2 regions of the Exiguobacterium sp. s46 genome follow, and region 2 is predicted to be linked to the other one. Evidence: a T-box and tRNA genes for the amino acid it is inferred to sense, from the RefSeq annotation. Region 2 holds a T-box; the other holds one or more tRNA genes.

Region 1 (10,982 bases), 1.2 Mb from region 2:
ACAAAAGCCACTTCAGTCCGAATCGCTCGGAGGAGAAGTGGCTTTTTAGTATTCATTTCGATTGATACAGGCGATACTGATTTCGTCCTTGTGCTTTTGCTTCGTACAAAGCGCTATCCGCTTGCTTAAATACTGTTTCAGCTGGTTGTTGATGAGCGTAAGCAATTCCTGCGGATACCGTAATGGATACGGCATGATCTTGCATGACGAAAGGTGTTTGCTGAACGGCTGTTACGATTGTTCTAGGACGACAGGAGGATGCAGTTCGATGTCTGGAACGATGACGATGAATTCTTCACCACCATATCGACCGACCGTAACGGGTGCCGGACAATGCTCGTTCAATAAGATTGAAAAGTGGCGCAAGACAGCGTCTCCTATCGCGTGACCATGTGTATCGTTTACATTCTTGAAGTGATCCAAATCAAACAAGATGACTCCCCAAGAATCTTTACTCTTTTCGAGCGTTGTGACTTTTTCTAAAATGACATGGCGGTTCGCGAGCCGCGTCAATTGATCGGTCGAAGCAAGATAGGATTGATAAGAATAAAGAACAAAATGCTGCTGAAGAAGTGAAGACAAACGATAAAACAAAAAGGCTCCACCAATCGTTAAAATGAAATATGGAATATAAATCGTTCCCCAGGCATCCGCTGGGGAGTTGCTCATAATCAATCGCGAGAGTACGAGTAGGGAACCGACCGTGACGATGGCAGAAAAGAAATACCCTTGCCGTTTGATGAATCGACGACAAATAAAAGAAAGTACTAGAAATCCAAGTAGTGTGATGACAGAACTAAACAGAGCGTTTAGTGAATCGCCACTATCAATCACGAATCGGTAGATCAAGAGCATCAGCCCTGTCACGGCAATACTGATATTACCACCGAACAAAGCGGACAAAGCGAGTGGTAATAACCGTAAATCAATCAATGCTCCATTTAAGTCGATTGCATTATGCATAAGTAGAATGCCAGTCATACCATTGGAAAGTCCGAAATAGAGACGAGTAGACATTTTTGAGTCAGGTTGAATTGGCAAACGATCACGAAGTAGGTAAAAGGTGAACGTAGAAACGAGAAAAATAATACAGATATTAATAAAAAAGATATTCACTGTCGCAAGCATCACGAAGCCCTTCCTATATCAAAGTTTCAATCTATCGTCATTGTACGATATCAAGTCATGCAATGACATAAAAATGGAAAAAACAGCCTAATCGGCTGTTTTTAACGAATCGGTGCAAATTTTTGAATCTCTAAAACGGCCTCATTCCATGAAGCGACACGAATGACATTATTCGGTACGGCTTTACGGTTATAAGGTGCGTCGAACAAGATTACAGGAATCGATGTGTCTTCTGCGATTTGCACAGCATTCTCTAATCGATCTTCCATGAATAAATCGAGTGATAAATCACGGACGACTTGTACTTTGTCGTGTGATCCCGTCATGATCAAGGAATCAAGAGGAAGTTCGTGTTGTTTGATCCACTCTTCTGTTACAGGACGAACGAGCTCCGATCGTGCTGTTACGTAATGGAGGTCATATTGCTTCCGCAAATTCCATAAGTGGTGGCGAACATGTTCTTGAGGGATGGATTCACGATAAATGCCGGTCTCGTGACCGGAGTTCACCATGTAGTCCCAAAATTCGATTTGATTCATATCGGTATACGTATGCAATTCATACTCGGACGCCTGATTGAAGTCAATCGACGTTCCGAGATATTTATTCATGTAAGTGAAGCAAGAGGATGGATGTGTGATCGTTCCATCGATGTCAATTCCAATTTTCATTTACAGTCACCCACGTTCTAAAAATTTTTCTTCACTTAGTATAACATAGTCGAAATCGAGATACGAAAAAAGACTCCTCGCGAGGGAGGAGTCTTCAACTTATGCATGGTTCGCTTTTTCGGCTTCTTTTTCAGCCTGTTTTTCGAGAACGATCGCATCGATCTCTTTCTTCAATTCTTCGACCATCGTTGCTTCCGGTACTTTACGGATGATTTCTCCGTGACGGAATAACAATCCTTCGTTTCGTGCACCAGCGATACCGATATCAGCTTCACGTGCTTCACCAGGACCGTTGACCGCACATCCGAGAACCGCAACTTTGATGTTCGCTTGGATGTTTTCGATATAGTCTTCGATTTCTGCAGCGATTGACATTAAATCGATTTCGATCCGACCACATGTTGGACATGAGATCAATGTCGCTGCGTTCGCTGCGAGACCAAATGATTTCAAGACTTCTTTTGCGACTTTTACTTCTTCGACAGGGTCCGCTGAAAGAGATACACGAACTGTATTTCCGATTCCGCGTGACAAGATCGCGCCAAGTCCCGCTGCTGATTTTAATGAACCAGAGCGAAGTGGACCAGATTCCGTAATCCCGACGTGAAGTGGATAGTCGAATGATTCAGAAGCGAGCTGATACGCTTCAAGCGCCAACTGTACGTCTGATGCTTTAAGCGAGACGATGATGTCATGGAAGTCGAGGTCTTCGAGGATCTTAATATGGTGCAAAGCACTTTCGACCATACCACGAGCAGTTGGATAGCCATATTTTTCAAGAATATGCTTTTCAAGTGAACCAGCGTTTACTCCGATACGAATCGGAATGTTTTTCGCTTTTGCTGCTGTAACGACGGCTTCTACCTTTTCGCGACGACCGATGTTACCCGGGTTGATCCGGATTTTATCGACGCCAGCTTCGATTGCCATAAGCGCAAGTTTATAGTTGAAGTGGATGTCTACGACAAGCGGAATGTTGATTCGGCTTTTGATTTCTGCAAGTGCGAGCGCATCACGTTCTTCCGGACAAGCGACGCGGACGATTTGGCAACCAGCTTCTTCAAGACGTAGGATTTCAGCGACTGTCGCTTCGACGTCGTGTGTTTTAGTTGTCGTCATACTTTGGATGATGACTTCATTATTTCCACCAATGACAAGGTCCCCTACACGAACGGGACGAGTCTTAGAGCGATGGACCATTTTCGGCATATCGAAAATCTCCTTTTGTGGCATACCGCCATATTGTTTATGTTTACCTTTTCTATCATATCGAACTATTCCCTAAAAATCGAGAAACAAGAACGAAAATTGAACATTTACAATTGTTTAATGAAAGAAGGGCGTCCGTCAATCCGTCGGACGCCTGATTTTAATACTCATTGAGGTTTACGTGAAGCGCGTGGCTTTGAGGAACGGGCAATCCATAATGGTACTAATGTGTAGACGAAGTGTCCGATTACGAGTATCCCGATTCCGAAGCAAGGGTAATCGAGTTGGTATAGAAGCATACCGAGTGGGAAAGACCAGAGATTCGTTGCAACCGTATAAGGAAACGTTTGGCGATATGCCCACGGACGGGGAAGTAACAATCGGACGAACCCCTTCGTTAGATACGCCATAAACAATACGTAAAGTAATACAGCGATTGCGATAAAGATGAAATGAAGGATGAACCAAACGATGATCGGGATGTTTTTTTGTAAAAAGAAGGAATCAATGACCGTCGTCCAAAATGAAATCCAAGCTAATCCACAAAAATAAAGGGAAACATCTGCCAAACGAAGACGCAAAAACGGACGATTTGGAATTAAAGAAGTTTGTAAGTAATTAATCAGTTGACGTAAAAATGACAAGTGAATCACTCTTTCCACTGTTTTATAACAGATTTTAATTGTTTAATTTTTGTTGGTAATAAAGGGTTTTTGTGTGATGGTACAGATTAATAAAACCTTAACAAACGGATGTCTCAAAAACTATTTACAAGTTCAACAGACCTTTACATAATGGGGGAGTTGAGAAAATAAACTTTACAAACACATCAATCCACATGAAATAAAGGAGCTGGCAAGATGAACTATGATTTGCAGGAAATGATTTTCACCTTCATAGGTGGACTCGGGATTTTCCTATTCGGTATTAAGTATATGGGAGATGGGCTCCAAAAAACAGCAGGAGACCGATTACGTTATATCCTCGATAAATATACGACAAATCCACTGTTAGGTATCCTAGCGGGTATCGTCGTCACGATTTTGATACAGTCGTCGTCAGGGACGACCGTCATCGTTGTCGGACTCGTTAGTGCGGGTCTGATGAATTTACGACAGGCAATCGGAGTCGTCATGGGGGCTAACATCGGAACAACGATTACGGCTTTCATCATCGGCTTTAACGTCAAGGAAGCTGCGCTTCCAGCAATCGCAATTGGTGCTTTCTTGATCTTCTTCTTCAATAAAGAACGGGTTCAATACATCGGACAGATTTTCTTTGGCTTCGGTGCATTGTTCTATGGTTTGACATTGATGGGCGACGGAATGGCTCCACTTGAGTCAAGTGTCTGGTTCCGTGAGTTGACGGTATCGATGTCGGATAATCCATTGCTTGGTGTATTCGTCGGAACGATCTTTACTGTTCTTGTCCAGTCGTCGTCAGCAACGATCGGCATCTTACAAGAGTTGTACGCTGGTGGCATGATCGATATCAAAGCGGCACTTCCGGTCTTGTTCGGTGATAACATCGGAACAACGATCACAGCAGTACTTGCAGCACTTGGTGCGTCGATTGCAGCTAAACGGACAGCAGCGGCACACGTCATCTTCAACATTATCGGAACAGTATTGTTCCTGATTGCATTACCAATCTTCTCAAGCTTCATTACGTCGATCACAGGCGCGCTTGATTTAGGTCCAAAAATGCAAATCGCCTTTGCACATGGAACATTCAATGTCGTCAATACGTTGATTCAATGTTGGTTCATTGCGCAAATCGCATGGCTTGTACAAAAAATCGTACCGGGTACGGATACGACGATTGATTCGAAACCGCGTCATCTCGATCAGAACATCTTGAACCAATCTTCGGCACTTGCTTTGAATCAAGCAAAGCTCGAAGTATTGCGAATGGGAGAATTCTCGAAAGACGCACTTGCAAAAGCGCACCGTTACACGCAATCGCATGATAAGAAAGATGTTTCAGAATCAGAGCAGATTGAATATGCGATCAACCATTTAAATACAGAAGTCACGAGTTATCTCGTTAAAGTAGCGGCACATGATTTATCAGAGCGTGAATCAAATGAACACTCGTTACTGATGCACGCTGTCAATGATTTCGAACGAATCGGTGACCACGTCGAAAACATCGTTGAATTAGTCGATTTCCAAATCGTCAACCGAATTCAGTTCACATCAGCTGCGAAGAAAGAGCTTGATGACATGTATGCCTTGACGCAAGAAATCGTCGATTGTGCCGTACGCGCTGTCGAAGAGGATGATGTCACACGAGCTCGCAAAGTTCTAGAACTCGAAGGTAAACTCGATGCACTCGAACGGTCATTCCGGAAGCATCACGTCCTTCGTGTTAACGCTGGCGAATGTACGGGACAAGCAGGGATGATCTTCGTCGATCTCTTGTCAAACCTCGAACGAATTGGCGATCACGCTGTCAACATCACGGATCTCGTCCTTGAACAGCGGACGGCTTTAACGAACTAAGTGAAATACGATTTTCTTATGACGGCTGATTTCAAAAAAATGAAATCAGCTGTTTATTTTTTTGAAATAGCATATTGACAAGTTTCGCCACATCTCGTAATCTAGTAAGAGTAAGAAACATACATCATGGCGGTGTAGCTCAGCTGGCTAGAGCGTACGGTTCATACCCGTGAGGTCGTGGGTTCGACTCCCTCCGCCGCTACTATTACTTAAGGACCCTTAGCTCAGCTGGTTAGAGCTGACGGCTCATAACCGTCCGGTCGCAGGTTCGAGCCCTGCAGGGTCCATTCAGTAGAACGCTTCTCGTTGAAAAACGGGAAGCGTTTATTTTTGTTCCCCCGGGGAATAGTAAAGATATTGTAATAATATTCATACTATAGTAACTAAGGGAGAGCGAAGAGAGATGGAACGTAACCATACGATGATGCAGTTTTTTGAGTGGCATGTAGAGAATGATGGGAAGCACTGGCAACGCTTGAAAGAGCGGGCGCCTGAATTACGTGCTGCCGGCATCACGTCCGTGTGGATTCCACCGGCGTCAAAAGGTCAATCGGATGAAGATACAGGATATGGCATCTATGACGTCTATGATTTAGGCGAATTTGATCAAAAAGGAACGGTCCGTACGAAATACGGTACGAAAGATGAACTCGTCGAAGCGATCCAGGTTGCTCGGGAGAACGATATCGCTGTTTACGCTGATGTCGTCATGAACCATAAAGCAGCAGCCGATGAACTCGAGACGATCAATGTCGTCGAAGTCCATCCGGAAGATCGTTCGAAAGAAATTTCAGAAGAGTTTGAAATCGAAGCTTGGACGAAGTTTACGTTCCCAGGACGTAACGGAAAATATTCAGATTTCATCTGGACACATGAATTTTTCAATGGAACGGATTTTGATGCCCGTGAAGAAAAGACGGGTGTCTTTAAAATTTCCGGTAAAAATAAAGATTGGAATGATCAAGTCGATGATGAATTCGGAAACTATGACTATTTGATGTTCGCGAACATCGATTATAATCACCCGGAAGTCCGAGAAGAAATGATCCGCTGGGGACATTGGTTCCAAGAAACAATTGATTGCCAAGGTTTCCGACTCGATGCCATCAAACATATCAACTATGAATTCGTTCATGAATTCGCAAAATCAATGATTGAAAAAAGTGAAGGTGACTTCTATATGGTCGGTGAGTTCTGGAAATCAGATCTCGATGATTGTCGTCATTTCCTTGATAGCGTCGACTATACGATCGATTTGTTCGATGTTCCGCTTCATTATAAGTTCCATGAAGCTTCGAAGCTGGGACAGGAGTTTGATATGACGACATTGTTTGCAGATACCCTTGTCGAATCACACCCGACGAATGCCGTCACGTTCGTCGACAATCACGATTCTCAACCGGGGGAATCACTTGAGTCGTGGGTGGATGACTGGTTCAAACAACACGCTTACGCGGCGATTTTACTTCGTAAAGACGGTTACCCATGTGTCTTCTACGGTGACTATTATGGAGTGCAAGGACCACATCCGGTAGAAGGGAAAAAAGAAATGATCGATGCTTTACTCTATGCACGGTATCACAAAGCATATGGTGAGCAAGAAGATTATCTCGATGATCCACATTGTGTCGGTTGGGTTCGTCGTGGAGTTGAGGAAATTGAGAACTCTGGCTGTGCGGTCTTATTGTCGAATGCCGATATGTGTGAAAAACGGATGTTCGTTGGTGAAGAACGGGCAGGCCAAGAATGGTTCGACTATACGAACCATCAAGATCACCCTGTCGTGATCGACGATGAAGGATTTGGTGTCTTCCCAGTTCCAGGTGGTGGTGTCTCAGTTTTTGCTCCACGAGAAGTCAAGTAAATCCGAGGGTCTTGACTTGCGTCAACACAGGTTCTTTTGCTAGTCTTAAAGGGTATTGAAGTTTTCGAAAATAGCACAAAGGGGGACATGAACATGTCAAAATTTGAATTACCAGAACTCGGCTACGCTTATGATGCGCTTGAGCCACATATCGATGCTCGTACGATGGAGATTCACCACACGAAACACCACAACACGTATGTCACGAACGTGAATGCGGCGCTTGAGGGTACAGAACATGAAGGAAAGTCACTTGAAGAACTTCTTCAAAACTTGGATGCTCTCCCAGCAAACATTCAAACTGCAGTCCGTAACAACGGTGGCGGTCACTGGAACCACTCATTCTTCTGGAAACTGTTGAAGAAGAACGATGGCGCTGCTCCAACAGGCGAACTCGCGACAGCAATCGACGAAGCATTCGGATCATTCGATGCATTCAAAGATGCATTCGCGAAAGCAGCAACAACTCGTTTTGGTTCAGGTTGGGCTTGGTTAATCGTTGACGGTGGAAAATTGGCGGTCGTTTCGACACCAAACCAAGATACACCAGTCATGGAAGGCAAAACACCAATCCTCGGTCTTGATGTTTGGGAACACGCATACTATCTCAACTACCAAAACCGTCGTCCTGATTACATCAATGCGTTCTTCAACGTCGTTGATTGGGATCACGTAGCGAAGCTTTACGCTGACGCGAAGTAATGTGAAAACTAGCGTATCGTTCAATTGTGAACGATACGCTTTTTTTAATGCGGAAAATGATGGGATAGGTTGTTATGGAAAGTTTCCTTCTATATAATGAAACAAGATGACTTTTGAACGATAGGGGAGTACGCCATGGCTAAACGAATTACCGTACGAGGAAGACGGCGTAATCATCTGCCGCTTCGTCTGAATTTAATGTTCTTCGTCGTTTTTTTATTGTTTGCGATTTTGATTTTCCGTTTAGGAGTCGTGCAAATCGTCAATGGTGAGAAAATTTCGCGGGAAGTTCAAAAAACAGAAATGATCGCATCAAAATATGAAGTGCCACGCGGAAAGATTTATGACCGGGATGGTCGTCTTTTGGTTGATACGATTTCTAAATACTCGATCGTCTACCGTCGAGCACAAACGACGAAAGTCGATGAACGCATTGAGATTGCACAGCGTCTTGCAGCAATCATTGATCTACCTAAAAAAGATTGGAAAGTCACAGAACGTGATATTAAGGATTTCTGGATCGCGACGAACACGAAAGAGTCTGATCGTCGTTATCAAGAAGCCGTCAAACAGAAATATCCTTCAGCAGAGGCACAAAGTAAACTATCAATCGCAGAACAGGATCAAATCCGATTAGATGCGATTACGAAAGACGATATCGATTATGACGATCAAACGATGGAAGTCATTGCGATCAAACATAACATGGAAGTCGGATACGCACTTGATCCGCAACTCGTCAAACTCGGTGCTTCTGCAAAAGAAATGGCGATCATCGATGAAAATCTAGAAGATTTAAAAGGTGTATCGGTGGAACCGTTCTACGAGCGTTCTTATCCATATGAAGGAACACTTCGGAACATCTTCGGGAAGTACTCGAAGATTCCAGCAGAACAACAAGCTGAGTTCAAAGCAAAAGGTTACAGCTTGAATGACCGTGTCGGAACATCATTCCTTGAACAACAGTATGAAGATCTTCTGCGCGGGAAACCAGCGTACGATGTGTATGAGACGTTCAATGGAGAGCCGGTCGGTGATCCAAAACGCGAGGAAGGCGAGTCCGGTAAAGATCTCGTTCTGACCGTGGATGCGGAATACAACAAACAAGTCGACCAAATCATGCAACAAGCCATTAAAATGGGACGTGGCATGGGTAGTCGTTATCTAAAAGAAGGTTACGCCGTCGTCATGAATCCACAGACAGGTGAGATTCTTGCGATGTCTGGTCAAAAGTTGGATCCAGCAACCGGTAAGTTCTCAGATGTCGCAATCAATAATGTATTGACGTCGCTTCAAATCGGTTCGACGATCAAAGGCGCAACGGTTGCGATGGGACTCGAAGAGGGTGTTATTCGTCAAAACGAAGTCATCAACGATACACCGATCACGATTGGTGGTACGAAAAAAGGATCGTATGTCAACATGGGTCCAATTACGGATTTAACAGCACTTGAGCGTTCATCAAACGTTTATATGTTCAACATTGCAATGCGGATGGCGAAGTACCCAAGTAACGGTATTGCCGGAGCGAGTGTGGACGGAGCAGCTGCTATCATGCAGAATTACTACAGTCAGTTCGGGCTTGGAGTGACGACGGGTGTAGATTTACCGTACGAAGCAAAAGGTGTGCAAGGAACACCTGACCGTGTCACTTTACTCATGGACCGAGTCATCGGACAATATGATGCCTTTACACCGCTACAAGTCGCACAATATATTTCAACACTTGCCAACGGTGGCTATCGTGTTCAGCCGCACTTCTTAAAAGAAGTTCTCGCGTCGAATTCGATTGAAAAAGGGACAAAACAAGTTGATTATAGCTTTAAGACGAATTATTTGAATCGAATTGAAGTCAGTCAAGATAACATTGATCATGTTCGTGAAGGATTACATCGCGTTGTCAAAGGAGAGCGTGGTACAGCAAAAATCATCGCACAAACCGGTATTGATGCAGCTGCGAAAACAGGTACAGCGCAGGTTAGTGTCTATGGTGACGATGGAATCGCCTTACGTGATGGAAGTGGACAACCAGTTCGTTCATTGAACTCGAACCTTGTCGGCTGGGCACCGTACGATAATCCAGAGGTGGCATGGGCCGTGTTCCTTCCTTATATGGAACAAGAAACCGTCAACTCAAAAATTGGTCACGATCTTGTCAAAGCGTATTTCAATGTGAAGGACGTACCATGGCAAACTAAGCCAAATTAACTAGATGGAAAACGAGAGTGAGCAATCACTCTCGTTTTTTTGTTTGCATTGACCTTTTTTTCTAATGGATTTCGAATTGTAAACACTAAAAAACACGCCTTTACAATTCTTTTACGTTGGATTCATTTCGTTTTAATAGTTCATCCGTAGTATAAGTCTTGTAAGGAAAACGGATAAAAAGTCGTAGCATCGTCAGCGACATACTTTCGAGGAGGAAAATTAATCATGTCTTGGATGAAAAAAACAGCACTCATCACAACGGTAGCATCAATCGCAGTAGTGGGGGCAGCATGTGGTAACGATAAAGGCGGTTCTGCTAGTTCATCTGATTTAAAAGGAAAAATCGCAATCGACGGTTCTTCTACTGTCTTCCCGATCATGGAAGCTGTCGGTGAAGAATATTCAATGGAACAACCTGACGTAGATGTCACAGTCGGTGTCTCTGGTACAGGTGGCGGATTCAAACGCTTCGTCGTTGGTGAAACAGATCTTTCAAACGCGTCACGTGAAATTAAAGAAGAAGAAGCGGCTGAAGCGAAAAAGAACAACATTGAATTCACGAAAATGGCACTCGCATATGATGGTTTGACTGTCGCAGTCAGCAAAGAAAATACATGGGTAAAAGAACTCTCAATGGAGCAACTCGAGAAAATCTGGCTCGACCCGAACATCAAGACTTGGAAAGATGTCGATTCT
Region 2 (10,982 bases):
AGCGCGATGTAGAGACGTTCCGTTGTCTTCTCTTTTAATTGATGCGCCAGTGACTCATGCGCTAAGTCGTTCTTAGCGACCATCAACAGACCTGACGTATCCTTATCGATTCGGTGAACGATTCCTGGACGTTTGACGCCATTGATGCCTGAGAGATCTTGACAGTGGTGTAATAAGGCGTTGACGAGCGTTCCTGAGACATGCCCTGCCGCCGGGTGGACGACCATCCCTTTTGGTTTGTTGACGACGATGACGTCCGAGTCCTCATACACGACTTCAAGCGGGATGTCTTCCGGTAAGATCTCGAGCTCCACCGCTTCCGGGATATGAACGACAATCGATTCCGTTCCCGATAATTTATAGTTCGGTTTGACGACACGACCATCGACTTCGACACGTCCCGCTTTCAACCATTCCTGTACTTGCGAACGCGACCAATCGTTTTGTTCTGCGAGCCATTTATCAATGCGCCCTGTCGCTCCATCCGCTTGTACGGACCATGTTTCTACTTCATTCATTTATCCATCGTTCCTTTCTTAGTCAACCGTTCTTCGAACATGACGCTGATCAGCATCGTGATGACACCAAACGTCAAACAGACGTCTGCGACATTAAAGATCGGAAAATTATAGCCGAACGGGAAGAAATGGAAGAAATCAACGACTTCTCCTCGTGCCATTCGATCAATGAAATTTCCGATCGCACCACTGAGCAATAACGCGATGCTCCAAGCAAATACCTTATTTTTCGTGCCTTCCTTGTAGAGGAAGTAAATCAATCCAATGACGACGACGACTGTAACGATGAAGAAAAAGCCGAATTTACCTTCGAGCATTCCCCACGCAGCGCCTCGATTTCGATACGAGTTGAGATAAAAGAAATCCGGAATGACCGTGATCGCTTGACCGATCGTCATGTTTTGAACGACAATCCATTTCGTCAACTGGTCGATTCCAACGAGTAAAGCAGCAATCCCTAAGTAAAGCCACATCCTATTGTCCTCCGCATCCAAAAATAATGAGGGACGTCCTGCGAAGTCGCAGTCGCCCCTCCCTTTGTATCATTATAAAGAATTGACGACTTCAGTACAACGTGGGCAAAGCGTCGGATGAGCCGGATCTTGTCCGAGTTCCGTCGAATATGTCCAACAACGTTCACATTTTTCACCGTCAGCTTTTTGAACCGTGATGCCGGTCGTCTCATACATCTTATCCGCCGTTTCCACGAATTCGAGTTGTGAGACTTGGAGTAACTGCTCAAGATGATCGATTGTTCCGAGCAAGGCTTTCGTCTCTTCCTTTGGTGCAAGCAAGAGTTTCGCTTCGAGTGTCTTACCGACGAGTTTCTCAACACGCGCTTCCTCGAGTGCTTTTAAGACATCATCGCGGAACGTCAGGAACGCGTTCCATTTCTCGATGAGGGCAAGTCCTTCTTCTGAGACTTCGACCGTTTCCGGAAGGTCTGTCAGGAAGATACTCTTCGTCTCAACAGCTGGTACGAATTCCCATGCTTCGTCTGCTGTGTGAGGCAAGACTGGTGCCATCAATTGCAATAAGGCAACGACTGTATCATACATGACCGTCTGAACCGCACGACGCGATGTCGCGTCTGCTTTTTCGATATACAGGATATCTTTCGTGTAATCGAGGTAGAACGACGACAAATCAAGGACACAGAAGTTGTGGAGCAATTGATAGACCGACATGAAGTCGTACGCATCATAAGCCGCTTTTACTTTTCCAACAAGTTGGTCCAGTTTCGTCCGCATGAAACGGTCTGACTCTGGTAAGTCTTCAAATGCGACGCGGTGCGTCGCAGGATCGAATTGATCCAAGTTTCCGAGGAGGAAACGAACCGTGTTGCGGATTTTACGATAGGATTCTGAGACTTGTTTAAAGTTATCCATCGATGCCCGGACATCAGCTTGATAATCGACAGATGCGACCCATAAGCGAAGGATCTCTGCTCCGAATTGTTGCATGACTTGGATCGGTGCAATCGTGTTACCGATCGATTTCGACATCTTGCGACCTTGACCATCCAGAACGAATCCGTGACTGACGACCGCTTTGTATGGTGCTTTTCCTGTCGTTGCGACGGCTGTCGATAGCGACGAGTTGAACCAACCACGATATTGGTCAGATCCTTCAAGATAGAGATCCGCTGGACGTGTCAATTCAGGACGTGTCGCAAGGACACCGGCATGTGATGAACCAGAATCGAACCAGACATCCATGATGTCCGTTTCTTTTTTGAAGATACCGTTCGGGCTTGCTGGATGTGTGAATCCTTCAGGAAGCAAGTCGACTGCTTCGCGCTCATACCAGACATTTGATCCGTGAGCTGCAAATAAATTCGCGATATGATCAATCGTTTCTGGTGTGACGATTTCCGTTCCATCTTCAGCATAGAAGATTGGAAGTGGAACGCCCCAAGCACGTTGACGTGAGATGACCCAGTCGCCGCGGTCTTTGAACATGTTGTGGAGACGTGTTTCGCCCCACTCTGGTACCCACTGGACGCCTTTGATTTCATCAAGGATTTCCGCACGGAAGTCTTTGATTGAAGCGAACCACTGTGGCGTTGCCCGGAAGATGACCGGTTTTTTCGTCCGCCAGTCGTGTGGATACGAGTGTTTGATGAACGACAGTTTTAAGAGAGCGCCTGCTTCTTCGAGTGCGAGACCGATTTCTTTGTTCGCATCTTCATAGAACATGCCTTCGAATCCAGGAGCTTCTGCTGTCATGACCCCTTTATCGTCGACTGGGCAAAGAACGTCAAGACCGTACGCTTGACCGATACGGAAGTCATCTTCCCCGTGACCTGGAGCCGTATGCACGACACCTGTCGCTTCCGCTGTAACGTGATCGCCAAGCATGACGAGTGATTCACGGTCGTACAATGGATGTTTTGCTTTCATGTATTCGAAGTCCGCACCATTAAAGATACGTCCGACTGTTGCGTCTTCCAATCCGAGTGCTTCGATGACTTCAGGGACGAGTGTTTCCGCTACGATATAGCCTTTTCCTTGATATTCGATCCGCGCATATGTCAGTTCCGCACTGACAGAGATTCCGAGGTTCGCTGGAATCGTCCATGGTGTCGTCGTCCAGATGACGAAATGATCCGTCGGCTCTAAGATGTTTTTCCCGTCCATGACTTGGAACGCGACATAGATAGCAGCTGACCGTTTATCTTGATATTCGATTTCTGCTTCAGCGAGTGCTGATTCAGAAGACGGTGACCAATAGACCGGTTTCTTCCCTTTGTAGATATAGCCTTTGTTCGCCATATCCCCGAATAAACGAATTTGAGCTGCTTCAAATTCTGGTTGCAGGGTGATATATGGGTTGTCATAGTCACCGAGAACGCCGAGGCGTTTGAACTGTTCGCGTTGGTGATCAACTTGTTCGAGCGCATATTTCGCACATAATTCACGGAATTCAGCGACCGTCATCGATTTACGATCAACACCGGCTTTTTGAAGTGCAGTTTCGATTGGTAATCCGTGTGTGTCCCAACCAGGCACGTACGGAGACTGGAAGCCATTCATCGATTTATAACGAACGATGATGTCTTTTAAGACTTTGTTTAATCCGTGACCCATGTGGATGTCACCATTCGCATACGGAGGACCATCGTGGAGGATGAACGTTGGCTTTCCAGCATTCTTTTCCTGGACCGCAGCGTAGAGATTCATCTCTTCCCATCGTGCTTGCATATCTGGTTCACGTTTTGGCAAGTTGCCTCGCATTAAAAACTCCGTTTTCATCATCAATAAGGTTTCTTTGTAATCCATCTGACCATCTCTCACCTTTCGCTTTAAAAGTACAAAAAAAGCCAAGCTCATCCCTGAGATAGGGACGAGCTTGGCTGAACTCGCGGTACCACCCTACTAATCCCGCTCGCCAGTTTGACGACGCAGGACCGCTTAAGAACTCGATAACGGGAGTGAGCCGGCATGACTTACTGTTCAGCGAACGTTCAGTCATGCACTCCAAGGGGATACCCCATCTTTTTCGTTGCTCGGGCTTCCACCATTCCCCGATTCGCTGTCAACCGTCCAAGATGCGACGTGTCCTTGTCATTGATTTTATTTATACGACATCGTCGTCATTATACGCAACTGCTGGAACATCGTCAAGCGCTCCACGAGAAGAGAAATCAAACGCATCCCAGTCATGGCTCGTCAATAATTCCATCTGCGCATCGATCAATACTTTGAATCGATTACGATAGAGTTCGATTTTTTTGCGCATTTGCTCTACTTCGAAGTCCGTCCGTTGTGCCCGGCGTTGCGCCGCATCTTGCAACTGCTCTGCTTCACGTTCTGCTTGCTTTAGGATCAAGCTTGCTTCTTTTGAAGCATTGGCTTTGACTTCTTCAGCCGCTTCCTGTGCGACGATGATCGATTTATTCAATGTTTCTTCCATCGAACTGAAGTAATCGACGCGTGCTTGCATGTTTTGGATGACTTCTTGTTGTTGACGATTCTCACGTAACAACAATTCAAAATCCTTGATGACTTGATCTAGGAATTCGTTCACTTCATCTTCGTCATAGCCGCGAAACTTTCGTGTGAACTCCTTATTATGAATATCGAGTGGCGTTAATGGCATGATGAATTCCTCCTCCGCATTTATCTTATCCTTTTAAAATACCGTATTGTAGCTTGATCCGGTCACGTTTCGTTGATCCGAGGATTGCAATCAACTTGACGCGTCCTGTTCCACGCAAGGAAAGCAAGTCGCCTTCTTCTAGCATGAAGCTCGAATCATCCACTACTTTGTAATTGACCTTACTTTCACCTTGTTTGATGAGCGTCTGTGCTTTTTGACGTGAGAAACCGAGAATTTCACTCACGACCGTATCGAACCGAAGTGAACTGACGAACCCAAGTGTCTCTTCCCACTCTTGATCCTTCACTTTCAAACGGTCTTCCGCCTCAACACGCGAAAGACGAATCTTCGTCTTCCCTGCACGTTCGACGTTTGCTTCGATATAGGTCGCGACTTCGTCCGCGACGGCAAACTGTACTTGATCCTGAATGATGACGTCGCCGAATTTAGATCGTTTCAATCCGACGTTCAATAATGTACCGGTGACTTGACGATGAGAAAGTTCAACGAATTTAGTAGGATAATGAATGCGATAGATGGAAATGTCAAAGTCATCCGCGTTGTATTCATAATAATCTGGTGCGAGGATTGCGCGTTTACGTTCAGCGCCTTCGAAACCGCCCTCAAAAAAGAGGGCGCATTTCGAGCCGACGAGTTCTTGTGTGATTTGTTGTTCACGTGGATCTAGGAAATCCGTTAATTTGAACGTATAGGTCGCTTCCACATGATCGATCCAGTTCAAGACTGAATCGACGAATTCCCGCTCGCTTCCACGATAATGATCGTATACGCTCATACTAAAAAGATTGCTCGGATACCCGATTGAGCCAAGTTCAAGACGAGGAAGGCTACAATCGGTGAGATATCCAGCATGCCCCCGATAGGCGGGATGATACGACGGAAGGGCGCTAGGAATGGCTCGACTAACATCGCGAGCACTTGTCCGAATTTAGAATCACGGGCATTCGGGAACCACGAAAGCAGGATATAAACGATCATGACGTAACTGTAATACTGTAATAACGTACTCAATGTACGACCAATTGCGTACATCACTTGAGAATCCATACTTACCACCCCTTATGATTAATATCATCTTCTCCAAGAAGATTCGAGATGCTACCAGCTAACTCGACGTTGTTCGGAACACAGAGGAGGGTATTCTGACTGATCGTCGTAATCGTTCCATCGAGAGCGAAGACGACACCAGATAAGAAATTGATCATCTGTCGTGATTGATCTTTTGACATACGCTGCATATTGACGATGACAGCACGGTTCTGACGAAGATGTTCCCCGATTTCCTGGGCTTCGTTGAAGACACGTGGTTCACTCAAGATGACTTGCGATTTCGTTTTTTTCGTCGCATGAAGCGGCACGATATTCGATTGTCTCACGCTGTCCTCCTTTTGAGTAACACTTGGGGTAGATTCCTCGTAATACTCTTCATACTCTTGTTGTGAAGCACCTCTACCTTTATTTATTGTAGCATCATTTTCATATTCAAGTTCATCTAAATCGTCGCTGTTGCCGAGAAATAGATTTTGCATTTTTGATTTAAAACCCATATCCATTCTCCCTTCTTCTCGTTTAGGTGTGAACGAGCGTCGTCCCGATTCGGACGAACGTCGCCCCTTCTTCGATGGCGATCTCAAAATCAGACGACATTCCCATAGATAACTCCGTACATGGAGCATACGACAATTTTTTCGCCTTGACCTCTTCTTGCAATGTTTTTAATGACCGGAATACCTCACGGATACGCGTCGTATCTTCCGTTAACGGTGCCATCGTCATCAGTCCGATGACACGAATCGCTGGATACTGACCGATTTCATGTAAGAACGACGGTACATCCTCAGGCGCGATGCCTTGCTTCGATTCTTCTCCAGAAACGTTGACTTGAATGAAACAATCAATGATTCGGTCCGTTCGTTTATTGATCTCTTCCGCCAAATGAAGACGGTCAAGGGAATGCAGCACGTCAATGGCATCGATGATCTGACGAACTTTACGCGTTTGTAGCGTACCGATGAAGTGCCATGTACAGGCGGTTCGTCCGAGCTCTGCCTGTTTTTCGAGCAATCCATCCGGACGATTTTCACCGAGATGGGTCACACCTGCTGCTAATAATTCAGAAGCAACTTGACTTGAGACTGATTTCGTCACGCCAATCAACTGTACCTGCTTTTCTGAAGAACTCTTTTCACTCGCTTGTTGCATTCGTTTCGTAACCTCTTGTACATTATCAAGAATTGACATCCAATGACTCCTTTACGATCAAACTTGCAAAGCGACCACCGTGGTCGCCGTGGCGATAAGAGAAGTAATCTTCCGCCTGACAGTGTGTACATAGACCTGTGTCAAGGACATCACCGACTCCACAACGCTCAGCTAGCGCAGCGTTCGTTTTTTGTAGCGATAACATCGCTTTTCCATCTTCCTTGCGTATGTAAGGAGACTCATCGAGTTCAAGCGCATCGATTGCATCGATGACGGGTTGATCGACTTCGTAACAACAATCACGGATCGATGGACCGATGACCATTTGAATCGATGAACGACTCGCACCCGCACGTTCCATTTGCTTGACTGTTTCCTCGACGATATTGCCGACAGTTCCGCGCCAGCCGGCGTGCGTATTCGCGATGATTCCTGTCGTCGGATCACAGAAGACAAGCGGCACACAGTCAGCGAACAGCATCATCAATAAGACATTTGAATCGGTCGTCACCAATCCATCTGTACCCGGAATCGCTGTTTCGTAATCCAAAGCACCGCGCCCAGAGTCAAGTGTCGTCACCTGTTCGACGTGATTTCCGTGAACTTGCTGTGCCCAAATCGAGTTCTCAAGGGAGAGATCAAGCTGACGTGCGATGACTTGTCGGTTCTGGATGACACCGTCGCGATCATCGTTGACATGTAATCCTAAATTTCCGTTCTCATGAGGGGCTGCGAACTTCGTCGTAAAGGCGGCACGTACGGTACCCGTCGGTGTATCCCATTTGATCCATTGTCCAAACATGTTCATGCCTCCTTTGATTTTAAAAAAAGAGGCGCCGCTTTCGCGACACCTCATCATTTAGCAGTCGTGTCACTGGAACATCGATCAACGATTATTCCGGCGAAGGAATGATGGGATGTCCATCGTTTCTTCGACATCTGGCGCTTTAGCCGGTTCAGGATTCGAGCTGACAGGTGTCTCTTCGACTTGTGGTTTAGACTCCTCAGTTGGTGGTGGAGTCGCTTGTTTTTTCTTCAAGAGGTTTTTCATCATCTCTTGTGCCGATGGGATTTCGAAATCGAGTGGTTCGTTTTCGAATTCCGTCGCGATGACTGTGACGATGATTTCATCTTCTAGGTTATCGTTGATGACAGAACCGAAGATCAAGTTGACTTCCTCATCGGCTGCACTCTGGACGATTTGTGCGGCTTCCGTCACTTCGTACAAGCTGAGGTTCGCACTACCTGTGATGTTCATCAGAACACCTTTTGCGCCTTCGATCGATGTCTCAAGCAACGGACTCGAAATCGCTTTTTTCGCTGCTTCCGTCGCGCGGTGCTCGCCTGTCGCGACACCTACACCCATCAAAGCAGAACCTTTCTCAGTCATGATCGTCTTCACATCGGCGAAGTCGAGGTTGATCAGACCAGGTACGGCGATCAAGTCAGTGATACCCTGTACACCTTGACGCAAGACGTTATCCGCTTCTTTAAACGCTTCAAGCATTGGTGTATTCCGATCGACGATTTCAAGTAATTTGTCGTTCGGAATGACGATTAACGTATCGACTTTTTCTTTGAAGTTCTGGACACCTGAAACAGCATGTTGCATCCGTTTACGTCCTTCGAACATGAATGGTTTTGTGACGACACCGACTGTCAATGCGCCGATCTCTTTTGAAATCTCCGCGATGACAGGAGCTGCTCCTGTACCCGTTCCGCCACCCATTCCCGCTGTGACGAAGACCATGTCAGCACCAGAAAGGATTTCTGTTAATTGCTCACGGCTCTCTTCCGCCGCTTTTTTACCGATTTCCGGATTGGCACCCGCACCGAGACCGCGTGTCAATTTAGCACCGAGTTGTAGTTTTACGTCAGCTTGTGACATGTTCAATGCCTGCGCATCCGTGTTTACTGCGATGAATTCTACGCCTTGGACACCGTGTTCAATCATTCGGTTGACGGCGTTCGAACCGCCACCACCTACACCGATGACCTTGATTTTTGCTACTTGGTCCATCATTTCATCAAAATGCAACATAAAAAGGGCCCCCTAATATTTTTTACTCATTGGATTTTTTGTAGGCATTAACCAAAGAATTTCTCAAAGAAACTGCTGAATGACTTTTTCTCTTTTGGAGGCTGTTCACGTGTCGACCGTTCTTCTCGAACAGGTGTCGCTTGTTCGTTCATGAGCAGTGCATCCTGTTCACGTCCGTGTGCTACGACTTCCTTCTCTTCCGCGCGGTCGAAACCTGATTTCGATACGGCGCTTCGTGACAGTACATAACGTAACATACCAGCTGCGACGGCATACTTCGGATGACGAATACCAAGACTAGCAGGTTGATAGACATTGACGCTCTGCTTGAAGATTCGTTTTCCAAGCTGGTCGATTCCCGGCAGTGAAGAACTTCCGCCACACAAGATTAAACCGCTGTTCATATGAGCGTATCCGGCTTGCGTCATTCGTTTTTGAATCATCTCGAAGATTTCCTCAAGTCGTGCTTCTAACACGAAACCGATTTCTGATTGTGGCTCGAAACGATGTTCCCCGTTGATCGTGACGTAAGAAACTTTCTCTTCCGGATCACCGAGTGCTTCAAGGGCAACACCGTACTCTTCTTTTGCGAGCTTCGCATCTTGATATTTACAATTCATCTTATACGTCAAATCACGTGTCAGATGATCGCCACCGTATGGCAACGTCGTCGAGTAGACGAGATCATTCTTTTCATAGATGGAAAGTGTCGTCGTCTCATGTCCGATGTCGATGATTCCGACACCGAGTTCGAGTTCATCAATCGATGCTGCGATTCTAGATACCGCTAAACTCTCCAGCACATATCCAGCAAGCTCTAAACCAGCCCGTTCAATGGAACGTTTAATGCTATGTAGGATCGTCTTTGCTCCGATGATGAGCTTCCCTGTTACTTCGAGACGATAACCAATCATTCCTCTAGGATCAGTGATCTCCGTTTGCTGATCGACCGTAAACGTCTTCGGTAGAACATCGACGACACTGAGTTCGTTTGGAATTCGCATGACCATCGCAGAATGCAGAACATCTTTCACGTCATCATCTGTGATTTCATTGTCCTCACCTTTGATCGATGTCATCCCCTGGCAATCCTTCACTTGAATGTGTTCGCCAGAAATAGCGACATATACTTCACCAATTGGTTCACCAAGTGTACGTTCCACTTCCGTGACCGCTTGTTTAATGGCATGTACCGTTTGATCGATGTCAACGATGACACCTCGTTTAACACCCGCGGATGGTGCAGAACCTTCAGCAAGAACGTTCAGCGTTCCACCAAGTAGTTCACCGACGATGAGTTTCACCTCCGATGTCCCTATGTCGAGTGCGGCAATCGTACCTTTCGTTTCCATGGGAGTGACACCTCCACTTTCATAATACTAATCCTTTTTATTCCTAATTATATTCTAGGAACAGGACAGGCTTCTTCTCGTTTAAGTCTACACTATATAAATACTTACGAAAAGAAGTTATTGCCCGTCTTAGCGTTCGAATAGATTACGATTTGATGACGATTCGAACAACGGTCGACGAATGAAAACACACGTTTGTTTTTTTGTTCGTCAACCCTTTACGAATCTTCTATTTTTTCCCTTTATATGGTTTGAAATAGATACCGCCATCAATTGTAATTGTTCCCGTCTTTCCTTTCGGTAAGGCAGAAATGACCTTCACGTATTCATTCAAGGAATTTGAAAAGGCAGACGTACTGAGTAATACCGTATTCCCATCCGTCATGAATAACTTCAGACCGCCTTTGTCCGTCTTATCGTTTGCGACGATCTCGGAAATCCGGCTTCGTACTTTCGGCTCGATTTTAACAAGTTCCTTCGTCAATCGATTTAATGACTGATCCGTGAATCCTGTCAAGATCGGAGCATCGAATAGTTCTTCCTTCGACTTTCCAGGAATGATCGTCCCGTCCGCAAGCACGATCCGGTCTCCCGGTTTATCCTTCGCGTAAGCAATCTCTTTCTCTTCCGTCACCGTCACGCGATATTGATGCAAAAACTGTTTTTGCATCGTCGCTTCTTGAATACCCGGAACCTTCTCGATTCGCTCAAGAACGTCTTCTTCCGATACATTAAAGGCGTGTGTTT

Evidence for each region. The T-box of region 2 lies ahead of ileS (isoleucine--tRNA ligase). A T-box ahead of a tRNA ligase gene usually reads a tRNA of that ligase, here a tRNA-Ile.
Region 1: it encodes a tRNA-Ile, which carries the amino acid that the T-box ahead of ileS (isoleucine--tRNA ligase) is inferred to sense. The anticodon was not compared.

What each region holds. Positions count from the first base shown of each region.
Region 1 is NZ_JACSMY010000001.1:198,051-209,032, forward strand. Features, by position in the region: gene KNQ08_RS01000 (GGDEF domain-containing protein) at 53-292, opposite strand; gene KNQ08_RS01005 (GGDEF domain-containing protein) at 232-1,128, opposite strand; gene KNQ08_RS01010 (hypothetical protein) at 1,230-1,739, opposite strand; gene ispG (flavodoxin-dependent (E)-4-hydroxy-3-methylbut-2-enyl-diphosphate synthase) at 1,899-3,008, opposite strand; gene KNQ08_RS01020 (hypothetical protein) at 3,176-3,661, opposite strand; gene KNQ08_RS01025 (Na/Pi cotransporter family protein) at 3,869-5,512, shown strand; tRNA gene KNQ08_RS01030 (tRNA-Met) at 5,641-5,714, shown strand; tRNA gene KNQ08_RS01035 (tRNA-Ile) at 5,726-5,799, shown strand; gene KNQ08_RS01040 (alpha-amylase) at 5,916-7,376, shown strand; gene KNQ08_RS01045 (superoxide dismutase) at 7,470-8,078, shown strand; gene KNQ08_RS01050 (peptidoglycan D,D-transpeptidase FtsI family protein) at 8,214-10,286, shown strand; gene KNQ08_RS01055 (PstS family phosphate ABC transporter substrate-binding protein) at 10,512-10,982, shown strand, end outside.
Region 2 is NZ_JACSMY010000001.1:1,379,615-1,390,596, forward strand. Features, by position in the region: gene KNQ08_RS07325 (RluA family pseudouridine synthase) at 1-518, opposite strand, end outside; gene lspA (signal peptidase II) at 515-991, opposite strand; gene ileS (isoleucine--tRNA ligase) at 1,064-3,799, opposite strand; T-box leader at 3,857-4,097, opposite strand; gene KNQ08_RS07340 (DivIVA domain-containing protein) at 4,098-4,619, opposite strand; gene KNQ08_RS07345 (YlmH family RNA-binding protein) at 4,645-5,415, opposite strand; gene KNQ08_RS07350 (YggT family protein) at 5,412-5,687, opposite strand; gene KNQ08_RS07355 (cell division protein SepF) at 5,690-6,016, opposite strand; gene KNQ08_RS07360 (YggS family pyridoxal phosphate-dependent enzyme) at 6,210-6,881, opposite strand; gene pgeF (peptidoglycan editing factor PgeF) at 6,868-7,644, opposite strand; gene ftsZ (cell division protein FtsZ) at 7,729-8,883, opposite strand; gene ftsA (cell division protein FtsA) at 8,931-10,235, opposite strand; gene KNQ08_RS07380 (cell division protein FtsQ/DivIB) at 10,465-10,982, opposite strand, start outside.